DNA from 2 places in the Curtobacterium sp. MCPF17_002 genome. Region 1 is predicted to be linked to the other one. Evidence: predicted binding sites of a transcription regulator. Region 1 holds the regulator's gene; the other holds the start of a gene.
The links. The regulator HspR, encoded in region 1, represses chaperone genes until heat shock. The targets are predictions, from matches to a motif close to AAGTTGAGTCNNNNNGACTCAACTT.

Region 1 (11,827 bases):
CATCCCGCCATGGCGGAGCCGGCGCTGAGTTCACCGGGGAAGCGGGCCACGTGCGCGATCGCGAACGCGACGAGCAGGAGGCCGAGGTCGAGCACCCCGAGGCCGAAGCCGTCGGTCCGGCGTCGGACCGTGCGGCCGCGAGCAGCACCGGCCCCGGCACCGGCACCGGCACCGGCACCGGCACCGGCATTCGCCCCGTTCGACGGGGTGGAGGTGGGCGGAGTCGGAGCAGCTGGCTGCGGCGATCGGATCGCGAGTGACATCGGGGGCCTTCCTGTCGGCACCGGCCGGGAAGACCGACCGGGTGCCGTCATCGCTCGGGAACGACGAGGACGGCACTCCGGTCAGTATATCACTCTGTAGTTTTGCATATCAACGGTCGAGGACCCGATCGAGTGTCCAGAGGACGGGCGCCTCGCGCAGCGCTGGCACGTCCGCCTCGGTCACGCCGTGCAGTCGGAAGGCGACCCGCTCCCCCGGCAGCAACGTCATGAACCCGCGGTCGACGGTGCCACCGGGTGCGACCCGGTCGGGCTGGACGAGCAGGTCCCGCACGAGCGAGTCCGCCTCGACGACGAGGTCGAGACCGTCGCCGTCCTCGGTGGAGAACGGCGTGAAGGTCGTCCGGTACCGCGCCGGCTCCCAGCGCATGTCCTGGTCGGGCGCCGGGGTCCAGACCGCTCGGCGCCAGTCCATGTCGGCCACGACGAGCTCGTTCGCCGGGTCGTCGACCACGCCGACCGACTCGGGCAGGGCCACCACGGCGACCCCGGCGGCGGACAGGTGCACGGGCAGCGTCACCTCGGCGAGCACGGTGCCGGCGAGGGTGATCCGCCGGACGCGCACGACGCTGTCGTGGCCGGTGCGGGTGGAGCGGACGGCGACCTCGATGGGCGAACCACCGGACGCCCCGGGCGACACCCCGAACGAGAGGGTCTGCGCCAGGTCGCCCAACTCGGCCGTCTCGCCCACGGCAGCCGACGAGGCCGGGTGATCCGCGCCTCCAGGCTGCCCCGACCCGCCCGACGCGACCGACGTGACCGGACGGATCGTCAGCAGCACGTCGTCGTACAGCCGACGCAACTCGTGCGCCAGCGGCTTCAGCCGCCCCGCCGAGTCGATCGCCGACCACGACGAGACCGACCACAGGTCGTTGAGCTGCCAGACCACGACGCCGGTGTTCCGCGGCCAGTGCGTCCGCCAGTGCTCGACGCCCGTCGCGATCGCGCGCGCCTGCTGCAGCTGCGTCAGGTAGTGCCACGCGTCGAACGCGGCCGGGTCGACGGAGCCGAAGCGCGGCGCGATCCCGCGGGCGAGCTTCGCCATCCCGTCGGTGGCCTTCTGGTGGTGCACGACACCGGGCGAGTCGACCCGGAGCGGCGCGTCGGTGACGGCCTCACGCAGGGTGCGCCACGCGGGCGGCGCCTGCCACCCGAACTCCGACACGAACCGCGGGACGGAGTCGCGGTAGTGCTCGTCGGACAGCCGGTTCCAGACGTCCCACGAGTGGTGCGTCTCGTGGTCGGGGTCGTTCGCGAACAGGGCTTCGTCGCCCGACCACGGCGACGCCACCGTGTAGAAGCGCGACGGGTCGACCGCGTCGACGATCGTCGGCAGGAGGTCGAGGTAGTAGTCGAGGCCCCAGCCGCGGTCGCCGAGCTCGTCGCCCCAGTTGTCGACGCCGTGCAGCCAGATGTTCTCGTTGTTGCCGTTCCACACGACGAGCGAGGGGTGGCGGGAGAGCCGGGCGACGTTGTCCCGGGCCTCGGCGATGACCTCGCTGCGGATCGGCTCGCCCTCGGGGTAGGCGGCGCAGGCGAACGGGAAGTCCTGCCAGACGAGCAGGCCGAGCTCGTCGCAGACGTCGTAGAAGTCGTTCGACTCGTAGACCCCGCCACCCCACACGCGCATGAGGTTCACGTTGAGGTCGACCGCGGCCTGCAGGCGGGTGAGCACCCGCGCACGGTCCACCCGCGACACGATGACGTCGTCCGGGATCCAGTTCACGCCGCGGACGTCGATGGGTGTGCCGTTGACGTGGATGACGAAGGGCTTGCCGATGTCGTCGGATGCCGTGACGACCCGCGTCGAGCGGAAGCCGGTGCGGAAGGTCGAGCGGTCGAGGACCTCGCCGTCGACGGTCTGCAGTTCGACCACCACGTCGTACCGGTCCTGTGCGCCGTAGCCGCGGGGCCACCAGCGCTGCACCTCGGGGACCCGCACCGTGACCACGGTCTCGTCGTCCTTCGGCGTCAGCTGCGCACGCGAGCGCTGCCGCGTCGTCCCGCCGTCCGCCGTCCCGCCGCTCACCGTCACCACGAGGACGAGGTCGTCGTCCTCACCGTCCTGGTCGAGGTCGTTCATGCCGGAGCGCTCGACGGTGATGTGCGCGTCGAGCACGCCCTCGCCCGCCTCGACGTCCACCAGCGGCCGGACGTCCCGGAGTCGAGCGGTCGACCAGCGTTCGATCGCGACCGGTCGCCACGGACCGCTCGTCACCGCGGTGAGTCCCCAGTCCCACCCGAAGTTCGACGCCATCTTGCGGATGTACGGGAACGGCTCGTCGTAGGGGCCGGGCATGCTGCCGGCCTTCGCCGCGACCCGCCCGGCTTCGCGGTACGGCGACTCGAACAGGATCTCGAGGGTCTTGCTCCCCCGGCCGACGCCGCCGGTCTGGTCCCGCGCGTCGAAGCGGTAGCGGCGGTGCATGTTCCGCGTGGTGCCGACCACGACGCCGTCGAGGCTGAGCTCGGCGACCGTGTCGAGTCCGTCGCAGACGAGGTCGACGCGCTCGAAGCCCCGCGGGTCCACGTCGACGGTGCGCTGGTACGACCAGTCGGCCCGTCCGACCCACTTGCCGGCGTCCTCGTTGCGGTCGAGGGTCGGGTCGGCCAGCAGGCCCTCGCGCTCGAGGTCGGTGTGCACCTGCCCGGGCACCGTCGCCCGGATGGCGCGTCCCGAGATGCCGGTGGGTGCCCCGGCGGGCACGCCGTCCCCCGCGATCGTCACGGTCCAGTCGTCGCGGAGTTCCTCGCGTTCGAGGGTCATGCGGGTCCTTCTCTGAGCGGACGGATTGGTGCCCACCGTGGTCGGGACGCCGGCCGGCCGGCCGCCTCGTGGTCGGTCTTCCGGCCTGGAGGCGCGGCACCGGTTGCCCGGGCGTCGTCGCGTCGCGCGCGCGGACGCTGGTGCGGCCGCGCGTTGGGGTGCTCGGCGATGCTAGTACGGCTTGCTCTCTGCAACCTCTGCGGAGATACGGTCAACGCGGCCGGATTCGTGCAGGCTGGGGTGGTGATCACCGCTGCACTCGCCCGATCCCTCCGTGACGCCGGGCTCCGCTGGCACCCCACCACCGGCGACCGGTTCGTCATCGACAAGCCCGGCGTGGACGACGACGTCTACACCGTGTCCGAGATGACGGTCGAACGACACGACTACCCCTCGGGCACCGTCCTGGGGTTCAACGGCACGACGGAGTGGGCACTCGACTCGGTCGAGGCGTCCGAGTCGCTCTGGCTGCCCCGCGAGGACCAGCTGCGCGAACTGCTCGGGCCGGCGTTCGTGTCCCTGTCGGCGTCGGGGTCGTCCTTCGTCGTCACCGCCACGATCGCCTCGTCGCCCGAGACGTTCAGCGACGCCGTCGCCGCGGATGCCTACGGTGCGGCGCTGCTCGCGTACATCACCGCAGCCCTGGCCTGACGGCGCGCCCGGGCTGGGTGTTCCCGGAATGGTTCCTGGGGACCGTTTGGTTGCATGGCACCATGACCGTTCCGAACATCACCCTGAACGACGGCAAGACCATCCCGCAGCTCGGCTTCGGCGTCTTCCAGATCGACCCCTCCGAGACGAAGGCCGCCACCCTGGCCGCGCTCGAGGTCGGGTACCGCCACATCGACACCGCCGAGATGTACGGCAACGAGAAAGAGGTGGGAGAGGCCATCGCCGAGTCGGGCATCGACCGTTCCGAGATCTTCGTGACCTCGAAGCTCAACAACGGCTTCCACGACCCGGCCCTCGCGACGGAGAACGGCAAGAAGTCGGCCGACCTGCTCGGCGGCTACACCGACCTGTTCCTCATCCACTGGCCACTGCCCACCGTGTCGGACTTCGTCCCGACGTGGAAGGCACTCGAGGAGCTCTACCACGCCGGCACCTCCCGCTCCATCGGCGTGAGCAACTTCCAGGCGCACCACCTCCGCCGCCTCATCGCGGAGACCACGATCACGCCGGCCGTGAACCAGATCGAGGTGCACCCGTACCTGACCCAGGACGAGCTGCGCGCCGTGGACACCGAGCTCGGCATCGCGACCGAGGCCTGGTCGCCGATCGCGCAGGGCCTCGTGCTCGACGACGAGACCATCACGCGCATCGCGTCCGCGCACGGCAAGTCCCCCGCACAGGTCGTGCTCCGCTGGCACATCCAGCGCGGCGACATCGTGTTCCCGAAGTCGGTGACCCGTGCCCGCGTCGAGGAGAACTTCGCGATCTTCGACTTCGAGCTCTCGGGCGAGGACATGACCGACATCACGACGCTCGACAAGGGCCACCGGACGGGTCCGGACCCGGACACGTTCGACTACGTCCCGGCGTAGACGTTCACCCCTGCGGACTCGCAGGGCAACGGAGGGCGGTCGCGCGGTGCGCGGCCGCCCTTCGTCATGCCCGCTTCGAGGCCGTCACCGTGAACTTGTCGGTACGCGTCACCTGTCGGGTCGGCCCGACCAGGCGTTCCAGCACCGGCCGGTAGCGCAGGTGCGAGTTCCAGACGCACCAGAGCTCACCACCGGACTGGAGGATCGTGGCCGCGTTCCGGAACATCGCCTCGGCCGCGTCGGTGGTCACCGTGGTGTCCGCGTGGAACGGCGGGTTGCAGAGCACCAGCTGTGCGGCCCCGGTCCCGAGCTCGTCGCCGGCGTCCGAGCGCACGGCGGTGACCCGGTCACCGACACCGTTCGCCTCCGCCGTCGCCAGCGTCGAGGCGACCGCGATCCGGGACACGTCGGTCGCGATCACCCGCACCGATCGTCGTCGGAGCGCCGCGGCCACGGCGATGACCCCGTTGCCGGAGCCGAGGTCCACGATCGTGCGCGCCGTGGGCACCGCGCGGTCCATCGCGTCGAGCAGCACCCGCGTGCCCTGGTCGAGCGAGGCGCCGGCGAACACCCCGCCGTGCGCCACGAGCGTCATCCCGAGGTCGTCGATGTGCACCGACCGCGGCCACGGGTTCGTGACGGCGGCGCGGGTCGCTTGTGCCCGCAGCGGGTCCTGCGCGATGAGCAGCCGGGACTTGCCCCGGCCGCGTGAGGCCGTGACCTCGCCGAACGACCGCCGCAGCACGTCGTTCTGCGACACGTGCATGTACTTGACGTTCCCGCCGCACAGCAGCACCACGTCGGGCGCGGCGAAGCGGGCGACGGCGCGCGCGATCTCGTCGAGCCGGTCGTGCGACTTCGACAGCCGCAGGACCACGAGCCGGACGTCGCGGAAGGCGTCCTCGAGCGAGTCCGGGTGGTGGAAGCCGCGCAGTCCGAAGGTGCCGGCGTTCGCCTCGAGTGCCCGCTCCCCGACGAGTGAGTCCTGCACGACGCGGATGTCCGAGGCGCCGTACTGCGTGATGAGCCCGAGCGTCAGGACCCCGTAGCGGTCGTCCACGACGGCGACCTCGCCGGGCTGCCGCAGCGCGTCACCGTGCACGTGCGGCGCCTCGTCGATGAGGAACCGGTCCGTCCCGTCGATCGCGATGAGGTCCGGCACGTCGTCGTCACGGCGGCGGAAGAGGTCGGCGAAGTCCGGTGGCACGGCGCCAGCGTACCGATCCCTGCCTCCGGGTCGTCGACCGGAGCACGTTGTCCTGGCAACCGCGGGTCATATGGACGTTGGTATATGTGACATGTTGTATGCGTGCACATGCACGCTTCTCCCCCACCAGAAGGCACCTCCATGCGAAAACTCTGCACCGCCGCCCTGACGACCGGCCTCGCCACCGCGACGATCGTGTCCGGTCTCGCGCTCGGCCCGGCCGCCGCGACCGCACTGCCCACCGAGGCTCCCGCCACCCCGACCGCCACGTCCTCGACCGCCCCCGCAGCGGCGTTCACTGCCAGGGTCGGCGCGACGGACATCGTCGACCGATCGGCAGTCCTGCACGGCACCGGCACCCCGTCAGCGACCATCCGGGTCGGTGACCGCGTCGCCGGCACGGTCGGCACGGACGGCACGTGGAAGGTGACCGTCGACAGTCTCCGCCTCGGTATCAACACCCTCACCGTCCAGCAGGTCGTCGGCGGCACCGTCGTCGACACCGCGACCGTGACCGTGACGCTCACGCGGGCCGCGACCACCGGTTCGGTGCGCTTCGCCGGCTTCGTGACCGAGCGGGCGACGATGTCCGGCACGGCCACGGGCGGCGCGACCGTGATCGCCCGTGATGCGGCGGGCACTCGGATCGGCTCCGGCATCGCGGACGGCGTCGGCGGCGCGTACTCGTTCCCGATCACGGCACCGAACAAGGCCGGCGCGACGACGATCACCGTGTGGCAGAGCGCAGCCGAGGAGTCGTTCGGGCACATCGACGTCACCGCGAACTACGGTTCGGGCGTCGACATCGTGACCCCGGCGGCGGGGTCGGAACACGAGCCCGGCCGCCTGGTGGTCGTCGGCCACGGTGAAGCCAACAGCCTGCTCGAGGCCCGCCTCGCCGGGTCGCCGACCGTGATCGGCACGGGGGAGGTCAACGGGTTCGGCGACTACACGCTCCGCACCTCGGACCTCGCGCCCGGTCGCCACACGATCGAGGTGACCCAGAAGTCCCGCGGCGCGAACACCACGACCGCCTCCGTCGCCGTCGTCGTGAAGGCCCCCGCGGTGTCGCCGCTCATCGTCACCAGCCCCACCGCCGGCTCGACGGTCACCACGCCGCGTGCGACGTTCGCGGGTCGCGGCCACGACGGTGCGAAGATCACCGTCCGCGGGACCTCGCGCACCGTCTGCGAGACGACCGTCGTGAACGGCCGGTGGTCCTGCACCGCCGACTTCGACCTGTCGAACACCTCGTACGCGCTGTTCGTCGACCAGACCGTGACCGGTTCGGGCAAGACGACCGCGACCATCGCGTTCCAGGTCGCCGCACAGCCCACGAAGCCGCTCGCGGTCACCAGTCCGGGTGCGAACGCGGTCGTGACGACGGCGAAGCCGACCTTCACGGGCACGGGTGCAGCGGGCGCGACCATCACGGTCCGTGGCACCACGCGCACCATCTGCGAGACCACGGTCCGCGCCGACGGCACGTGGTCCTGCGTCTCGGGCATCTCGCTCGGGAACAGCACGTACAACGTGTACGTCGACCAGAAGGCGCCGGGCGGCGCGACCAGCACGATCGAGGCCGCGTTCAGCATCCGCCTCGCCTGACAGACGCACGAAGCGGGGCGGAGCATGTGCTCCGCCCCGCTTCGTGCGTCTCGGGCTGGATCAGCGCGGTGGACGCCAGAGCACGATCTGCGTGTTCCGCTGCGGCCGTGAGCCGGCCTTCAACGAGATGGCCGCACCCGTCGCCGTCGCCGCGAACACCCGGGCACCCGGCCGGCTGATGAGCTGATCGGCGAGGGCCGTCTCGAGCTCGCGCACCCGGTCCCGCAGCGCCTTGTTCTCGTTCTCGAGCTCGAGCACCCGCCGGACCCCCTCCAGCGAGACGCCCTCGGAACCGAGCCGCGCGATCTCACGCAACTGTGCGACGTCACGCATCGAGTACCGGCGGGAGCCGCCACGCGTCCGGCCCGGCACGACCAGGCCGAGCCGGTCGTACTGGCGGAGCGTCTGCGGGTGCATCTCGGCGAGCTCCGCCGCCACCGCGATCGCGAAGACGGGCGAGTTCTCGTCCATGTCGGTCATGGCGTGTTCCTTTCCGTCGTCCGCGTGGGGTGAAAACCAGCCTGGAGGCCCGGTGCGGCTTCCTGACGGAGCCGCGCCGCGCCTCCAGGCCGGTTCCCTGCTGTTGTTGCGCTGCCAGGCAGGCGTCAGCCGCGCGCCTTGGCGAGGAGGTCCTCGCGAGGGTCCTCGTCCGGCAGGGTCTCGGCGAGTGCCTCGACGGCCTCGCGCTGCTTGTCCGTCAGGTGCGACGGCACCGCGACCTGGACGGTCGCGAGCAGGTCGCCCGTGCCGTTCTTGGTCGTGACGCCACGGCCCTTGACGCGCAGGACACGACCCGAAGGCGTGCCCGGCGCGACCCGGAGCTTGACGGGCTCGCCGCCGAGGGTGGGCACCTGGATCGTCGCGCCGAGCGCTGCCTCGACGAACGTCACGGGGACGTCCAGACGGAGGTTCTGCCCGTCGCGCTCGAACACCGGGTGCTTCCGGACGGTGACCGTGACCACGAGGTCACCGGCCTCTCCGCCGTCGGGCGACGGTTCCCCGCGCCCGCGCAGCCGGATCTTCTGACCGTCAGCCACGCCCGCGGGGATGCGGACGTTGACCGGGCGGCCGTTGCCCTGCGACAGCTTGACGGTGTCGCCGGCGATCGCGGTGGTGAAGTCGAGCGTCGTCGTCGCGGTGACGTCTCGGCCCTTCGTTGGTCCACCGAAGCCGCGGTAGCCGCCGGAGGGCTGGCCGAAGCCGCCACCCCCGCCGCCACCGAACATCCCGCCGAGGATGTCCTCGAAGCCGCCCGCGCCGCCGCCGCCCTGGCCGAAGCGGACACGCTGCCCACCACCGCCGGCGCCCTGCTGACCGAACATGCCGCCGAAGACGTCCTCGAACCCGCCGCCCTGGCCCGGGCCACCCGATGTGAACCGAGCGCCCGAACCCATGGCGCGGACCTGGTCGTACTCCTGGCGCTGCTCCTTGTCGGAGAGCACCGAGTACGCCTCGCTGATCTCCTTGAAGCGGTTCTCGGCGGCCGCGTCACCCTGGTTGGAGTCCGGGTGGAACTGCCGCGCGAGCTTCCGGTAGGTCTTCTTGAGGTCGGCGTCCGAGGCGTCCTTGGACACTCCGAGGACCTTGTAGAAGTCCTTGTCGAACCAGTCTTGACTCGCCACCGCTCACCTACCTTCTTCTGTCGTCGCCACGGGGCGCCCGGCTCAGGCCGGGACCGCCACCGCGACCTTGGCCGCACGGAGGACACGCTCACCGAGCTTGTAGCCCGGCTCGACGACGTCCGCCACGGTCTGGCCGGTGGCGCCCGGTGTCGGGAGCTGCACGATCGCCTCGTGGATGTTCGGGTCGAAGGACTCGCCCTTCTCGCCGATCTGCACGAGCTTGAACTTCTCGAAGCCGCCACGGATCTTCTGGCCGATGACCTGCATGGGGCCCTCGGTCAGGTCGCCGTGGGCCTCGGCGCGGGTCAGGTCGTCGAGCGCCGGGAGGAGTGCACGCACCACCTCGGCGATGGCGACCTCGCGGTTGGCCTCTCGGTCGCGCTCGACGCGCTTCCGGAAGTTCACCAGTTCGGCCTGCGCACGGAGCATGTCCGCACGCATCTCGGCGACCAGGTCGCGGTCGGCGGCGGAGAGGTTGTCCTCTGCCATCCCCCTCGCCGCGTCGGCCAGGAGGGCTTCGTCCTCGGGGCTCAGGTCGTTGGGTGCGTCGGTCGGCACCTCGACGTCGGGGCCTTCGGCCTCGATGAGGTCCTCCGGCTGCTCGGCGTTCGTGGCGTCGCCCTCGACCTGGGGCTCGTCGTTGTCGTTGACGTTGTCGTTGGGGTCCGTCATCGGCTACTTCTTGTCGTTCTCGTCGTCGTCCACGACCTCGGCGTCGACGATGTCCTCGTCGTCGGCGGCCTGGGGCTGCTCGCCCTCGGCACCCGCAGCACCGGCACCGGCAGCGCCGGCGTCCTGCTGGGAGTAGATCGCCTGGCCGAGCTTGCCCTGCGACTCGTTGAGCTTGTCGAAGGCCGCCTTCACAGCGTCCTCGTCCTCACCCGCGAGCGCGGACTTGAGCGCGTCGACGTCGGCCTGCACCTCGGACTTGACGTCCGCGGGGAGCTTCTCGTCGTTCTCCTTGATGAGCTTCTCGATCGAGTAGACGAGCTGCTCGGCCTGGTTGCGACGCTCGTTCGCCTCACGACGGGCCTTGTCCTCGGCCGCGTGCTCCTCGGCTTCGCGGACCATGCGCTCGATGTCCTCCTTCGGCAGCGACGAGCCGCCGGAGATGACCATCGACTGCTCCTTGCCGGTGCCCTTGTCCTTCGCGGACACGTGCACGATGCCGTTGGCGTCGATGTCGAACGTGACCTCGACCTGCGGGACGCCACGGGGAGCCGGCGCGATGCCGGTGAGCTCGAAGGTGCCGAGCGCCTTGTTGTCGCGGGTGAACTCGCGCTCGCCCTGGAAGACCTGGATCGCGACCGACGGCTGGTTGTCGTCAGCGGTCGTGAAGGTCTCGCTGCGCTTGGTCGGGATCGCGGTGTTGCGGTCGATGAGCTTCGTCATCAGGCCGCCCTTGGTCTCGATGCCGAGCGAGAGCGGCGTGACGTCGATGAGCAGGACGTCCTTGCGCTCGCCCTTCAGGACACCGGCCTGCAGTGCGGCGCCGACGGCGACGACCTCGTCCGGGTTCACGCCCTGGTTCGGCTGCTTGCCACCGGTCAGCGACTTGACGACCTCGGCCACGGCGGGCATGCGGGTCGAGCCACCGACGAGGACCACGTGCGCGATGTCGTTGACGGACACGCCCGCTTCCTTGATGACGTCGTTGAAGGGCTTCTTCGTGCGGTCGAGCAGGTCGGAGGTCATCTGCTCGAACTGTGCGCGCGAGATGGTCTCGTCGAGGTTGAGCGGGCCGTCGGCCGTGAGCGTGAGGTACGGCAGCTGGATGCTGGCGCTCAGCTGGCTCGACAGCTCCTTCTTGGCCTGCTCGGCAGCTTCCTTGAGCCGCTGCTTCGCGATCTTGTCCGTGGACAGGTCGACGCCGTGCTCGTCCTTGAACTTCTTGACGAGGTAGTCGACGATGCGCTGGTCCCAGTCGTCACCACCGAGGCGGTTGTCACCGGAGGTCGCACGGACCTGGATCGTGGAGAAGTCGTCGTCCTTGCCCACCTCGAGCAGGGAGACGTCGAACGTGCCGCCACCGAGGTCGAAGACCAGGATGAGCTCGTCTTCCTTGCCCTTGTCGAGGCCGTACGCCAGCGCAGCAGCGGTCGGCTCGTTGATGATGCGGAGGACGTTGAGGCCGGCGATCTCACCGGCGTCCTTCGTGGCCTGGCGCTCGGCGTCGTTGAAGTACGCCGGCACGGTGATGACCGCGTCGGTGACGTCTTCACCGAGGTACTGCTCGGCGTCGCGCTTGAGCTTGCCGAGGGTGCGGGCCGAGATCTCCTGCGGCGTGTACTTCTTGCCGTCGATCTCGGTCGTCCAGTCGGTGCCGACGTGGCGCTTGACGCTCGCGATGGTGCGGTCCACGTTCGTGACGGCCTGGCGCTTCGCGGTCTCGCCGACCAGCACCTCTCCGTCCTTCGTGAAGGCGACGATCGACGGCGTGGTGCGGAGGCCCTCGGCGTTCGCGATGACGGTGGGCTCACCGCCCTCGAGCACGCTGACGACCGAGTTGGTGGTTCCGAGGTCGATGCCTACTGCACGTCCCATGTGTGGGTGCTCCTTCTGTTCGGTGCGTTGTCTTGCAAGTCTGCCGGACTTGCGTCCGATGGACTCAACTCTACTCGGGACAGGAGGCGCGTCAACTTCGGGAGCTGAAAGTTGCGTCTGAACGACGCAATTTCACGGCGAGAGTGGCAGCCGCATGCAGCTTGTTGATATGTGATGTTGCGTGTGATATTTTGATATGACGCGGTGAGTCTTCTCCGAGCCCCCGCCCGTCTCCTGTATCCCGACCAGGCATC
Region 2 (11,827 bases), 490 kb from region 1:
GCCGCCGGGGAGCGAAGGGGAACTGACGCCGAAGGCGGACCACGGCGAGGAGTCGTACCGCGGCTCCGGCAAGCTCACCGGCAAGCGCGCCGTCATCACCGGCGGCGACAGCGGCATCGGCCGCGCCGTCGCCATCGCGTTCGCGCGTGAAGGTGCCGACGTCCTCATCAGCTACCTCCCCGAGGAGGAGGACGACGCGCAGGAGACGAAGCGGTGGATCGAGGAGGCGGGTCGGAAGGCCGTGCTGTTCCCCGGTGACGTCAGCGACCCTGCGTACTGCCGCTCCGTGATCGGCCAGGCGGTGAGCGAGCTCGGTGGCATCGACGTCCTCGTGAACAACGCCGCGTTCCAGATGAGCCACGAGACCATCGAGGAGATCAGCGACGAGGAGTGGGACCACACCCTCGCGACGAACCTCAGCGCGTACTTCCACCTGGTCAAGGCCGCTCTGCCGCACCTGCAGGCCGGCGCCTCGATCATCGGCACCAGCTCGGTGAACTCCGACAACCCGGTGCCGACCCTCGCACCGTACGACGTCACGAAGGCCGGGGTCGCGAACCTCTCCGCCGCGCTCGCGCAGCTGCTCGGGGAACGGGGCATCCGCGTGAACAGCGTCGCGCCGGGACCGATCTGGACCCCGCTGATCCCCTCAACGATGCCGCCGGAGCAGGTCGAGCAGTTCGGTCAGCAGACGCCGCTCGGCCGCGCCGGCCAGCCCGCCGAACTCGCACCGGTCTACGTCCTGCTCGCGAGCGACGACGGCAGCTACGTCTCCGGTGCCCGCGTGGCGGTGACCGGCGGCACGCCGATCCTCTGACCCGAGACCGGCACCGACTGTCCTCTGACCCGAAACCGAACGAACGAAGGAGCACGATTTGTACTTCCACAAGCAGGAACTCCAGTTCAAGGCAACGCCCGACAAGCCCGACGCCATCTACGCCCGCAAACTGCAGGAGGTGCTGGGCGGTCAGTACGGTGAGATCTCCGTCGCCCTGCAGTACCAGTTCCAGGCGTGGAACATGCACATCCCGGGCAAGTACCGCGACATGGTGTTCGGCATCGGGGCCGAGGAGATGGGCCACGTCGAGATGCTCGCCACGATGATCGCGCAGCTGCTCGAGAAGTCCCCGCTCGGCATCACCGAGGACGCCCTGCAGGACGACCCGACCGTCGCGGCCGTCGTCGGGGGCACCGACGTGCAGCACGCCATCGTGGCCGGCGCGGGTGCCCGCCCGGTGGACAGCAACGGCAACCCGTGGCAGGGCTCGTACATCACCGCCAGCGGGAACCTCCTGGCGGACTTCACCGCCAACGAGAACGCGGAGATGCAGGGGCGCGTGCAGGCCGCACGGCTGTACCACATGACCGACGACAAGGGCGTGCGGGACCTGCTGTCCTTCCTCATCGCGCGGGACACCATGCACCAGAACATGTGGGCGACCGCTGCCGCCGAACTGCGCGAGAAGGGCGTCGAGGACTTCCCCGTGCCGAGCAACTTCCCGCAGTCGAAGGAGAACCAGGAGGTCCACTACCAGTACCTCAACTTCTCCGACGGTGGCGAGGCGGCGAACGGCCCCTGGGCGAGCGGTCCCTCGTTCGACGGCAAGGGCGAGTACTCGTACCACGACGGCCCCACGACGTCGGTGCCGATGCCGCCGCCCACCCACCCCGACGTGCGGCTGTACGGCACGACCGAGCTGCCGAACATCGTCGAGAAGACGGCGGGCGTGGTGCAGGACAAGCTCAACAAGGAGTGACGACGAACGACGGCGGGCGGCTGGACCAGGTCCAGCCGCCCGCCGTCGTCGTGTCCGGTCAGGGACGTGTCCGGGCTCCGCGTCCGTCCGGTCAGCGCTCCGCCGGGACGAGCTCGCGGTCGTCGGCCGCGCCGTCCGTCGGACTCGGCACCCCGAACAGTCCGGAGTACGCGCGCACGGCGCTCCAGCCCGCCACGACCGCCACCGTGCCGACGACGGCCGCCGCCCACGGCAGGAGGAGGGAGTGCTCCCACGCCCCGGGAGCCGACACCCAGGCGAGGAAGCTGCCGGTCGTGCTGCCGGTCAGCCCGAGCAGCATCGCGACCGGACGGTCGAGGCTCGTCAGGGTGAGGGCGATGGTCACGGCGGCCACCGCGGCGAGTGCGTTGAGGAGATCGAGCACCGTCCGGCTCCTACTCCTCGGCGCTGCCCGCCCCGACGGCGAGCTGCTCGCGACCGCCGCCCACGGTGACCGCGATCTTGCGCGGCTTCGCGGACTCCTTGACCGGGATGGTGACGCTGAGCACGCCGTTGTCGTACCCGGCGGTGATGCGCGCGGCGTCGAGCCCCTCGCCGAGGGTCAGCTGCCGGACGAACGAGCCGGGCTGCCGCTCACGCGTGAGCCACTGCGAACCCTCCGGTGCACCGAGGGTGCGCTCGGCACGGATCGTCAGGACCGAACCGTCCACGTCGATGTCCACGGAGCCCGGGTCGATGCCCGGCAGGTCGACGTCGAGGACGTAGTGGTCCCCGGTCCGGTAGAGGTCCATCGGCATCGAGCGCGGCCCGGTGGTCCCGAGGAGGGAACCAGCGAGACGGTCGAGCTCGCGGAACGGGTCGAAGTTCATCGTCATCGGAATCAACTCCTTCGTGTCGCCTGTTGAGTCCCCTCGACTCAACTGCCAACGTTTTAGCACTCGACCCTTGTGAGTGCCAAGAGAACGCTCGGAAACCGCTCGGAACGCGGCTCAGCCGAGGAGTGGCTCGAGCCGAGCGACCGCCGTCCGCAGCACGGTGAGCGCTTCGCCGGGTGCGTCGATCCGGGCGGCCGGAGCCGAGAGCGTCAGCCCGGCGACCAGGACGCCGCCCTCGCCGAGCACGGGCAGGGCGAGGCACCCGAACCCCGGCGCGAACGCCCCGGTCTGGTGCGCGGGCGCCTGGCCGCGTGCGGCGTGCAGCCGTCCGATCGCGCTCCGGTCCGGATCACGCCGGAGTGCTGCCTCGTCGAGCAGCGGGAAGTCCGGGTCGACGTCGAGGTCACGGAGGCCGCCCTCGTCGTACCGCGCCAGGTGGACCCCGGCGCGGACGGCCGACCGCACGTCGGCGAGCACCGCCCGAACGGCCCGGGGGAGCGGCGCGAGCGGCTGGGGTCCCGCCGGGGCGGTCACGCCGGCGAGCTCGGCGACCTTCTGCCCGAGGGCGAACCCACGCAGGTCCGGCAGCCGGACGAGGTACTCGTCCTCGACGAGCAGGGTGATGAGCCGGTAGGTGGTCGCCCGCGGCAGCCCGAGCGCGACCGAGAGCTGCTGGGCGGTGATGCCCGGCCCGGCGTGCGCGACGGCCTCCAGCACCGCGAGGGCGTTCTGGATCGCCTTCGGCTGCCGAGCACGCAGACCGGGTTCGCTCACCGCACCCCCGTCCCGTGGCCGGTTCCGGCGGACGGCCTGGAGGCGCGGAGCAGGTCCTCCTCGACCGGCACGTCGTACACGGCGCGGCTCCGACCCCGCCACCAGGGTCGACGGCGGGTGGCCACCAGGAACGCCGTCGTCACGGCGGTGACGGCTGCGACGGCGAGCGCGACGCTCGGCCAGTGCGACGACGTCGCCTCCACGCCGAGGTAGGTGAGGAGGACGGCGGTGAGGAGGACGCCCGTGGTGATCGCCACGACCGCGACGCCCACCGTCAGTTCCCCGATCCGGCGGAGGAAGACCGGTGCCGCGAAGCACGTCAGCGCGTACGCCGCCAGGTACCCGAGTGCGGCGACGACCAGTTCGGCCTCCATCAGGGACCAGGCCGGGACACCGCTCGCCAGGCCGACTGCGGGGAGCACCGTGAGGACGCTGCACGCGATCGCGCCCGAGGTGAACGGGGTCCGGAAGCGGGGGGACGCGCGACCGAACACCCCGGGGAGCACACCCTCGCGCCCCATCGCGAACAGGACCCGGACCAGCGCCGTCGTCGAGGCGATCGCGCAGGCCGCGAACGACGCCGCGATCCCGAGGTCGAGGAGCCACCCGATCCACTGCAGGCCGGACGCGTTCGCGAGCTCGTTCACCGGCGAGGCGCTCGCCGCGAGGTCGGCACCGAGCGCCGCGAACCCCATCTGCTGCGCCGCCGCGCTCGCCACGTAGAGCACGCCGGCGACGAGGACGGTCCACGAGATCGCGCGGGGGATGGTGGCGAACGGTCGCCGCGCCTCGACGCCGAGCACCGACGCGCTCTCGAAGCCGACGAACGCCGTCACCGCGAGCGCCGTGCCGACCGCGAACGGTGCCGGTGCCGTGGGACCGAGCGCGACGGCGGAGGCGTCGACGGGGTGGAGCCGGGCGACCAGGGCGACGATGAGCACGACGATGACCGCGACGGAGAGCGACTCGACGAGCAACGTCAGGCGCGTGGACAGTCGGACACCGAGCGCGATCACGGCGAACACGGCGGCACCCATCGCCACCACGACGACGACGGTGACGAGTGCGTTGCCGCCCATCGCCGGGAAGAACCGGGACAGCAGGTAGTCGAGGTAGTAGCCGCTGCCGGTGAGCGAGAACATCGCGATGCAGCCGTACCCGAGCACCAGCGCCGTCCCCGCGACCACCCCGGCGACGGGGCCGAGCCCGAGCGACACGTAGGTGTAGAGCGACCCGGTGCCCGCCACGCGCCGGACGAAGTGGTTGACCGTGCGCCCCACGAGGAAGGACAGCGTCATCGCGGCGAGCAGTGACCAGGTGGCCCCCTGCCCGGCGACCGTGGCGACGAGCACCGGGATCGTGGTCGCCGCCGCGGACGGCGCCACGGCGGACACCGACTGGGCGAACACGTCGACCGGACCGACACTGCGCCGCGAGAGTCCGTCGACCGGTGACCGCGTGCCGACCCCAGGCACCCGTGGCGGGTCGGCGATGGCACGGTCGAGCGCGGTCATGCGGCAACGGTACGGCGCGGGCGTTGCCTCGGTGTGGCGGTCGTGTTTCGCGGGCGTCTCGCGCAAATGAGACACCCCCGCCCGCGGTGTCCCACTCGGCTGCGACGGGGTTTCACGGCGTCGGAACGGGGCCGCAACGGCGGCGCGGGACCGTGGTCGCACCCGCTCCTCCAGCCACCCTCCTCCAGCCCACCTGAACCGGAAGGCCACGATGTCCGCCATCACGAAGGACCCCGCGTCACTCGGAGCCGTGCCCGCACCGCCGCGGACCATGCGCGGCTCGCTCGGCGTCACCGCGATCGTGTTCATGGTCGTCGCGGCCGCCGCCCCGCTCACCGTCGTCGGCGGTGCCGCCCCGCTCGGCATGCTGCTCGGCAACGGCGTCGGGTTCCCGTCGCTCTACGCTGCCTCGGCCGTGATCCTGCTGCTGTTCTCCGTCGGACTCGCGGCGATGACCCGGCACGTGCCGCGGCCGGGTGCGTTCTTCACCTTCGTCGGCCACGGGCTCGGCCGCCCCGCAGGCGCCGGTGCCGCGACCCTGGCGCTCCTGACGTACACGACCATCCAGGTCAGCGTGCACGGGTACATCGGGTACCTGCTCGGGGTGACGGTCACCGGCCTCGGCGGACCGGACATCCCCTGGTACGTCTGGTCGCTCGTGGTCGTCGCGCTCGTCGGGGTGCTCGGCTACCGGCACATCGACCTGTCGCGCAAGGTCCTCGGAGTCCTGCTCGTCGGCGAGGTCGGCATCGTCCTCGTCCTCGTCGCGGCGATCGTGTTCCGCGGCGGCGCCGACGGGCTGTCCCTCGCACCGTTCGAGCCGGCGCAGGTCGTGTCCGGGTCGCCGGGCGTCGGCCTGATGTTCGCGATCGCCGCGTTCATCGGGTTCGAGGCCACCGCCATCTTCCGCGACGAGGCGAAGGACCCGGAGCGGACCATCCCGCGGGCGACGTACACAGCGGTGATAGGCATCGGGGTGTTCTACACGCTCGCGTCCTGGGGCCTCGTCATGGCCTGGGGCCCGGACGGCGTGCTCGCCGAGGCCGCGAAGGACCCCGGCTCGCTCATCCTCACCACCGCGGCGCAGTACATCGGCAGCGCCGGCGAGGCGGTCCTCAACGTGCTGCTGCTGACGAGCATGTTCGCCTGCGTGCTGTCGTTCCACAACGTCATCACGCGGTACCAGCACTCGATGGCGAACGCGTCCCTGCTGCCCGGTCGACTCGGCGACGTGCACCGCAAGCACGCGTCCCCGCACACGTCGAGCATCGTGCAGACCGTCACGGCCGCCGTCCTCGTGGTCCTGTTCGCCGTGCTCGGACTCGACCCGGTCCTGCAGGTGTTCAGCTGGTTCGCCGGCGTCGCCACGCTCGGGGTCGCGGTCCTGATGGCAGCGACGAGCCTCGCCGTGATCGTGTACTTCCGCCGGAACCGGGCGGACACCCGCATCTGGAACACGATCCTCGCGCCGGGGCTCGGGTTCATCGGACTCATCGCCTCCGCGGTCCTCATCTGGGCGAACTTCCCGACCCTCGTCGGTGACGTCGACGCCTCCGGGGCGAGCGTCTTCGGCGTCGTCAGCATCGTGCTCACCGGCCTCGTCGTGCTGGTCCCCGCCGTCGGCGTGGTGCAGGCGGTGGTGCTGCGACGTCACAACCGGAGCCGCTACGAGCAGATGCTCGACCGTCTCGCCACCGAGAGCTGACCAGACCCAACCGACCCCGTGCCTCCCGGCCGAACAGAAGGAACCACAGCATGACGCTCACCGACCCGATCACCGCCACCACCCACCCGCTCGCCAGCCTGACACCCGACGAGTTCACCGCCGTCCGCGACGTCGTGACGGCGCAGCCGGACTGGACCGACACCACCCGCTTCGCGTACGTCGGGCTCGAGGAGCCGCACAAGCGAGACGTCCTCGCGTGGCAGGCCGGGGACGGCGCGCTGCCGGACCGCCGGGCGCGGGTGATGCTGCTCGACATGGCGACCGGACGGTCGACCGACAGCGTCGTCTCGATCACCGACGGCACCGTCCTGTCGACCGACGAGCTCGACGGCTCCCGCGGGCAGCTCCCGGTGCTCATCGAGGAGTTCGACGCCGTCGGCGAGATCGCCGGAGCCGACGAGCGCTGGGTGGCGGCCCTCGCCGCACGCGGCCTCACCGTCGACGAGGTGAAGTGCGTGCCGCTGTCCGCCGGGTACTACGACTACCCGGAGGAGGTCGGCCGCCGGATCCTCCGTGTGCTCGCCTTCCGGCAGGACCACCCCGCCGACCACGTCTGGGCGCACCCGGTCGACGGCTTGTCGGCGTACGTCGACGCGGCGAACCGCACCGTGACGCGGGTCGTCGACGTCGCGGACATGCCCGTGCCCGCCACCTCGGGCAACTTCGACGACCCGGCCCTGCAGGGCGAACCGCTCGACCTCAAGCCGATCGTGATCACGCAGCCCGAGGGGCCCTCGTTCAGGGTCGACGGGGAGTTCGTCGAGTGGGCGAACTGGCGCTTCCAGGTCGGGTTCGACGCCCGGGAAGGACTCGTCCTCCGCCAGCTGTCGTGGCAGGACGGGGAGCGGTTGCGGCCCGTGGTCTACCGCGCGTCGATCGACGAGATGCTCGTGCCCTACGGTGACCCGTCGCCCGTCCGGTTCTGGCAGAACTACTTCGACACCGGCGAGTACCTGTTCGGCCGCTTCACGAACTCGCTCGAGCTCGGCTGCGACTGCGTCGGCGAGATCCAGTACTTCGACGCCGTCCTCGCCGACGAACTCGGCAACCCGCAGACGATCCGGAACGGCATCTGCATGCACGAGGAGGACTTCGGCACGCTCTGGAAGCACGGTGACATCTACACCGGCTCGCAGGAGGTCCGCCGCTCCCGCCGGCTGGTGATCTCGTTCTTCACGACCGTCGGCAACTACGACTACGGCTTTTACTGGTACCTGTACCTCGACGGCACGATCGAGTGCGAGGCGAAGCTCACCGGCGTGCTGTTCACCTCGTCGTACCCGGGACGCTCGGCCGACGGTTCCGACTACGCGTACGCGTCCGAGGTCGCCCCCGGCCTCGGCGCCCCGTACCACCAGCACCTGTTCTCGGCGCGGCTCGACATGATGGTCGACGGACTGTCGAACGCCGTCGACGAGGTCGACGCCGTTCGGGTGCCCGTCGGACCGGGGAACGAGCACGGCAACGCGTTCACGAAGGCCGTGACCCGTCTCTCCTCGGAGGCGACGTCCGGCCGCCTGGCAGACGCCTCGCGTGCCCGCAGCTGGTTCATCTCGAACACCGAGGAGCGCAACCACCTCGACCGCCCCACCGGCTACGTCCTGTACCCGCAGGACGCACCCGTGCTGCTCGCGGACGAGTCGTCGTCCGTCGCCGCCCGCGCCGAGTTCGCCCGCAAGCACCTGTACGTCACGCAGTACGACCCTGCGGAACGCTTCGCCGCCGGTGACTTCGTGCACCAGAACCCGGGCGGGGACGGGGTCGCTCGCTACGTGCAGGGCGACCGGTCGCTCGACGGTGAGGACATCGTGCTCTGGCACACGTTCGGCCCGACGCACTTCCCGCGCCCCGAGGACTGGCCCGTGATGCCGGTCGACTACGCGAAGTTCACGTTGAAGCCCTACGGCTTCTTCCCGCGGAACCCGGCGCTCAACGTGCCGGCGGCGATCGGTGCCTCGTCAGCATCGCACTGCTCGCACCACGCTTCCGGTGGTGTCGCAGACGCCGCACACGACGCGGCCGGTCACGACGCAGCCGGTCACGACCCGGCCGGTCACGACCACGGACACGGTCACTGACGTGACGGACGTGCTCGGCCTCGCCGCGATCCTGCCGGCGTCGGCCGGGGCATGCTGCACGGTCGGGGCCTGGCGCCCCGGCCGGGCGGTCGACGTGGTCGCCGCGGTCGTGATGGTCGCGGCGATGGTGGACGGGGTCGTCGCGCCGCGGGTCCTCCCCGGCGTCGTCTGGTTCGTGGTGCTCGCGCTCCTCGCGGTGACGCTCGCCGCGGCACACCGACTGCAGGTCGGTCCGTCGACGGCCTGGAGGCGCGGCGCGGCCCCGGTGCACCGCGTCCCGTCGGCGCACGGCCGATTCGGGCGACTGCACGCCGCGCTGGGGCTCCTCGTGATGGGGGCGATGGGCGTCGGGGCCCTCGGGGTCGGGACGACGGGCGGTGACGGGACCGGCGTCGGCGGTCACGACGTCGGGATGGCCGGGATGCACCAGCACGCCGGGGTGGTCGGCGTCACCTGGCAGGTGCTCCTCCTCGGGCTGACCCTCGGCTACCTCCTCCTCACCGCGCACATCCTCCGCGACGGGGTCCGGCACCGGGGTCGAGCGCTCCCGCTGATCGAGACGACCGCGATGGGGGCCGCCGTCGCCGTGATGTCGATCGCCATGCTCTGAACCTCCGACCTCGCTGGGAAGGAGTGGCACCGCGACGGGAGCAGGAGGGACCCTCGACGGGCAGCACTCACCACGCGCACGCCACGGAACAGGAACCCAACCGCCATGCCGCACCCCCGCACCCACTCCGCCGTCCGCGTCGCCGCCGGGGTCGCAGCGGCCCTGGCCCTCGTGCTCGGACTCGCACAACCCGCCGCCGCGCGGGGGTCGGACGTCTTCCCCGGCGGGCTGTACCGCCCCGCCGACACCACGGCGTCACGGCAGGCATCGGCGCTCGCCGCTGCCGGTCGGACGGCCGACGCCGCGGTCGCCCGCGCCGTCGCAGCCCGGCCGTCGAGCACCTGGCTCGGCGACTGGCTGTCGACCGCGGCGCTCAGGACCACGGTTGCGCGGCACCTCAGCGCCGCCGCGGACCAGGGCAAGACACCGGTGTTCGTCACCTACGCCATCCCCGGGCGTGACTGCGGGAGCTTCTCCGCCGGCGGTCTGACGCCCGGGGCGTACGGCACGTGGAACCGGGTCCTGGCGGACACGCTCCGAGGGCACCGCGCCGCGGTCATCGTGGAGCCGGACGCCCTCGCGCAGCTGTCGACGTGCCCGGGTGCCGACGCCACCCAGCGGACGAAACTCATCCGTGCCGCCGTGCACGACCTCGCCGGTGCCGGGGCCAGCGTGTACATCGACGCCGGGCACGAGAACTGGATCGCCCCGGCCAAGATGGCCACGCTGTTGCGCGAGGCCGGCGTCGCCGAGGCCCGTGGGTTCTCGCTCAACGTCTCCAACTCGTACGCCACCGCGGGGGAACGGGCGTACGGCGAGCAGCTCCGGCGACTCGTGGGAGGGCACTACGTGATCGACGTGTCCCGGAACGGCCGTGGCGCGACGGGTGAGTGGTGCAACGCCCGTGCGGCGGGTGTCGGACAGGACCCCGCGGTGGTGAACGACGCGACCGGGCTCGACGCGCTGCTCTGGGTGAAGCTGCCGGGCGAGAGCGACGGCACGTGCAACGGCGGCCCGGCGGCCGGGCAGTGGTTCCCGGCCGGCGCTGCCGCGCTCCTCCGCAACCGCTGAGGGAGACGGCCCGCACCGCGAGCGATGCGGGCCGTCCCTGTCCTGGTCCTTCCGCCACCACCTTCCGTGTCAGCGCCGGCGGGCACTGGAAGCAGAAGCACCGAGGGGTGTGTGCCCGAGGGTGTCGGGTACACTGGTCCGGAGCTTGTCAGCTTGGGGACGCTGTTCCGTCCTCGGCCTTCCACTCGGAGGGCAAACGAAGCCCATCACTGTTCGTTGCAGTGGTGGGCTTCACTCTTGCCCGGTGCTCCTCCGGCGAGCGGAGCACCTGATATGCAGCGTATCGGTGCCCGACGCCCGATGCCGATCAGTTCATCGCGCTGGTCGCAGCCCGCGGGCAGCCCCTGGGGTTCATGCACGCGAACATTTCGGTGCGTGAACCGTACAGAACGAAAAAGGTTCGTTGCGCTGATCGTTCAGGTCGTGAAATAGTTTCGATCGTCCGCAGGGGACAGCAACGACGCAGGAAGGGGCTCGCAATGCACAGCACGTACACGGGGATGCCGCGCCAGGCACGACTCGGCGGGACCCACACCCGCGTCGGCCTGACCGATCCCGCCGTCATCGACGCGTTCGTCGAGCGGCGCATCCAGGACCCGTCGCTCCTGTCGGTCCGCTCCGAGCCGTCCTACGCCGACTTCTTCACCGTCCCGGCGGCGTAGAACCGAGTCGTACCGCACGTCCACCTGGCAGAGAGACCACCCGAACCATGCCGCTGACCGTCGTCCGTCGTGAGCACATGCACCTCTACGCCCGGGAACCCCGGTCGCGTGCCGCCAAGGTCGCCGTCGACGCGCTGCTCCGGCTGCAGCACGCCGAGGAGCAGCAGCTCGAACAGGCCCGGTCCGAGAGCGGCCTGACGAAGAACGAGTTCCTCGCCGTCCGGTACATGCTGCAGGCCCACCGGGACGGTCGGGCGATGGGCCCGAAGGACCTCGCCGTCATGCTCAACGTGTCGAACGCGTCGGTCACGAAGATCGTGGACGGGCTCGTCGACAAGGGCGACTTCGTCCGGGCGCCGCACCCGACCGACCGCCGAGCACAGGTGCTCGAGCCGACGGTGCAGTCGGCCAAGAAGATCGACGCCTCGTACGCGCGCTTCCACGAGGCCGTCGTCGAGGTGATGGACCACCTGTCCACCGAGGAGAACGACGTGCTCGCCCGGTGCCTCGAGCAGATCACCGAGGCGCTCGCCGGTGGCGCACCGAAGCCGGTCGACGAGTACACGGTCGACCCCGACGGCGACGCCGAGCCGAACGACTCCTGACGCCGGCGGCCCGAGAGGCCGACGACTCCGGACCGCACCCGCACGGACGGGTCCCCACGCGCCTCCCGGAAAAAACCTTCCAGCGGTAAGTTGGGGGGATGACGCACCCCGCCGACGACGACGCGGCCCCGCCGCGACGCGGCGGGTACCGGAAGGGCGCCGAGCGTCGCACCCAG

Region 2: the regulator HspR is predicted to act here: its motif matches at 2,635-2,659, upstream of DEJ28_RS00365 (Hsp20/alpha crystallin family protein).

The regions. Positions count from the first base shown of each region.
Region 1 is NZ_CP126251.1:577,603-589,429, reverse strand. It holds gene DEJ28_RS02840 (glycoside hydrolase family 2 protein) at 373-3,048, opposite strand; gene DEJ28_RS02835 (pilus assembly protein CpaE) at 3,292-3,699, shown strand; gene DEJ28_RS02830 (aldo/keto reductase) at 3,762-4,592, shown strand; gene DEJ28_RS02825 (class I SAM-dependent methyltransferase) at 4,657-5,799, opposite strand; gene DEJ28_RS02820 (Ig-like domain-containing protein) at 5,941-7,407, shown strand; gene DEJ28_RS02815 (heat shock protein transcriptional repressor HspR) at 7,468-7,878, opposite strand; gene DEJ28_RS02810 (DnaJ C-terminal domain-containing protein) at 8,013-9,029, opposite strand; gene DEJ28_RS02805 (nucleotide exchange factor GrpE) at 9,072-9,701, opposite strand; gene dnaK (molecular chaperone DnaK) at 9,705-11,573, opposite strand.
Region 2 is NZ_CP126251.1:86,420-98,246, forward strand. It holds gene DEJ28_RS00350 (SDR family oxidoreductase) at 1-817, shown strand, start outside; gene DEJ28_RS00355 (manganese catalase) at 876-1,757, shown strand; gene DEJ28_RS00360 (hypothetical protein) at 1,849-2,160, opposite strand; gene DEJ28_RS00365 (Hsp20/alpha crystallin family protein) at 2,171-2,611, opposite strand; gene DEJ28_RS00370 (helix-turn-helix domain-containing protein) at 2,726-3,385, opposite strand; gene DEJ28_RS00375 (APC family permease) at 3,382-4,899, opposite strand; gene DEJ28_RS00380 (APC family permease) at 5,111-6,604, shown strand; gene DEJ28_RS00385 (primary-amine oxidase) at 6,655-8,703, shown strand; gene DEJ28_RS00390 (hypothetical protein) at 8,705-9,313, shown strand; gene DEJ28_RS00395 (glycoside hydrolase family 6 protein) at 9,419-10,384, shown strand; gene DEJ28_RS00400 (hypothetical protein) at 10,864-11,046, shown strand; gene DEJ28_RS00405 (MarR family winged helix-turn-helix transcriptional regulator) at 11,094-11,651, shown strand; gene DEJ28_RS00410 (TetR/AcrR family transcriptional regulator) at 11,750-11,827, shown strand, end outside.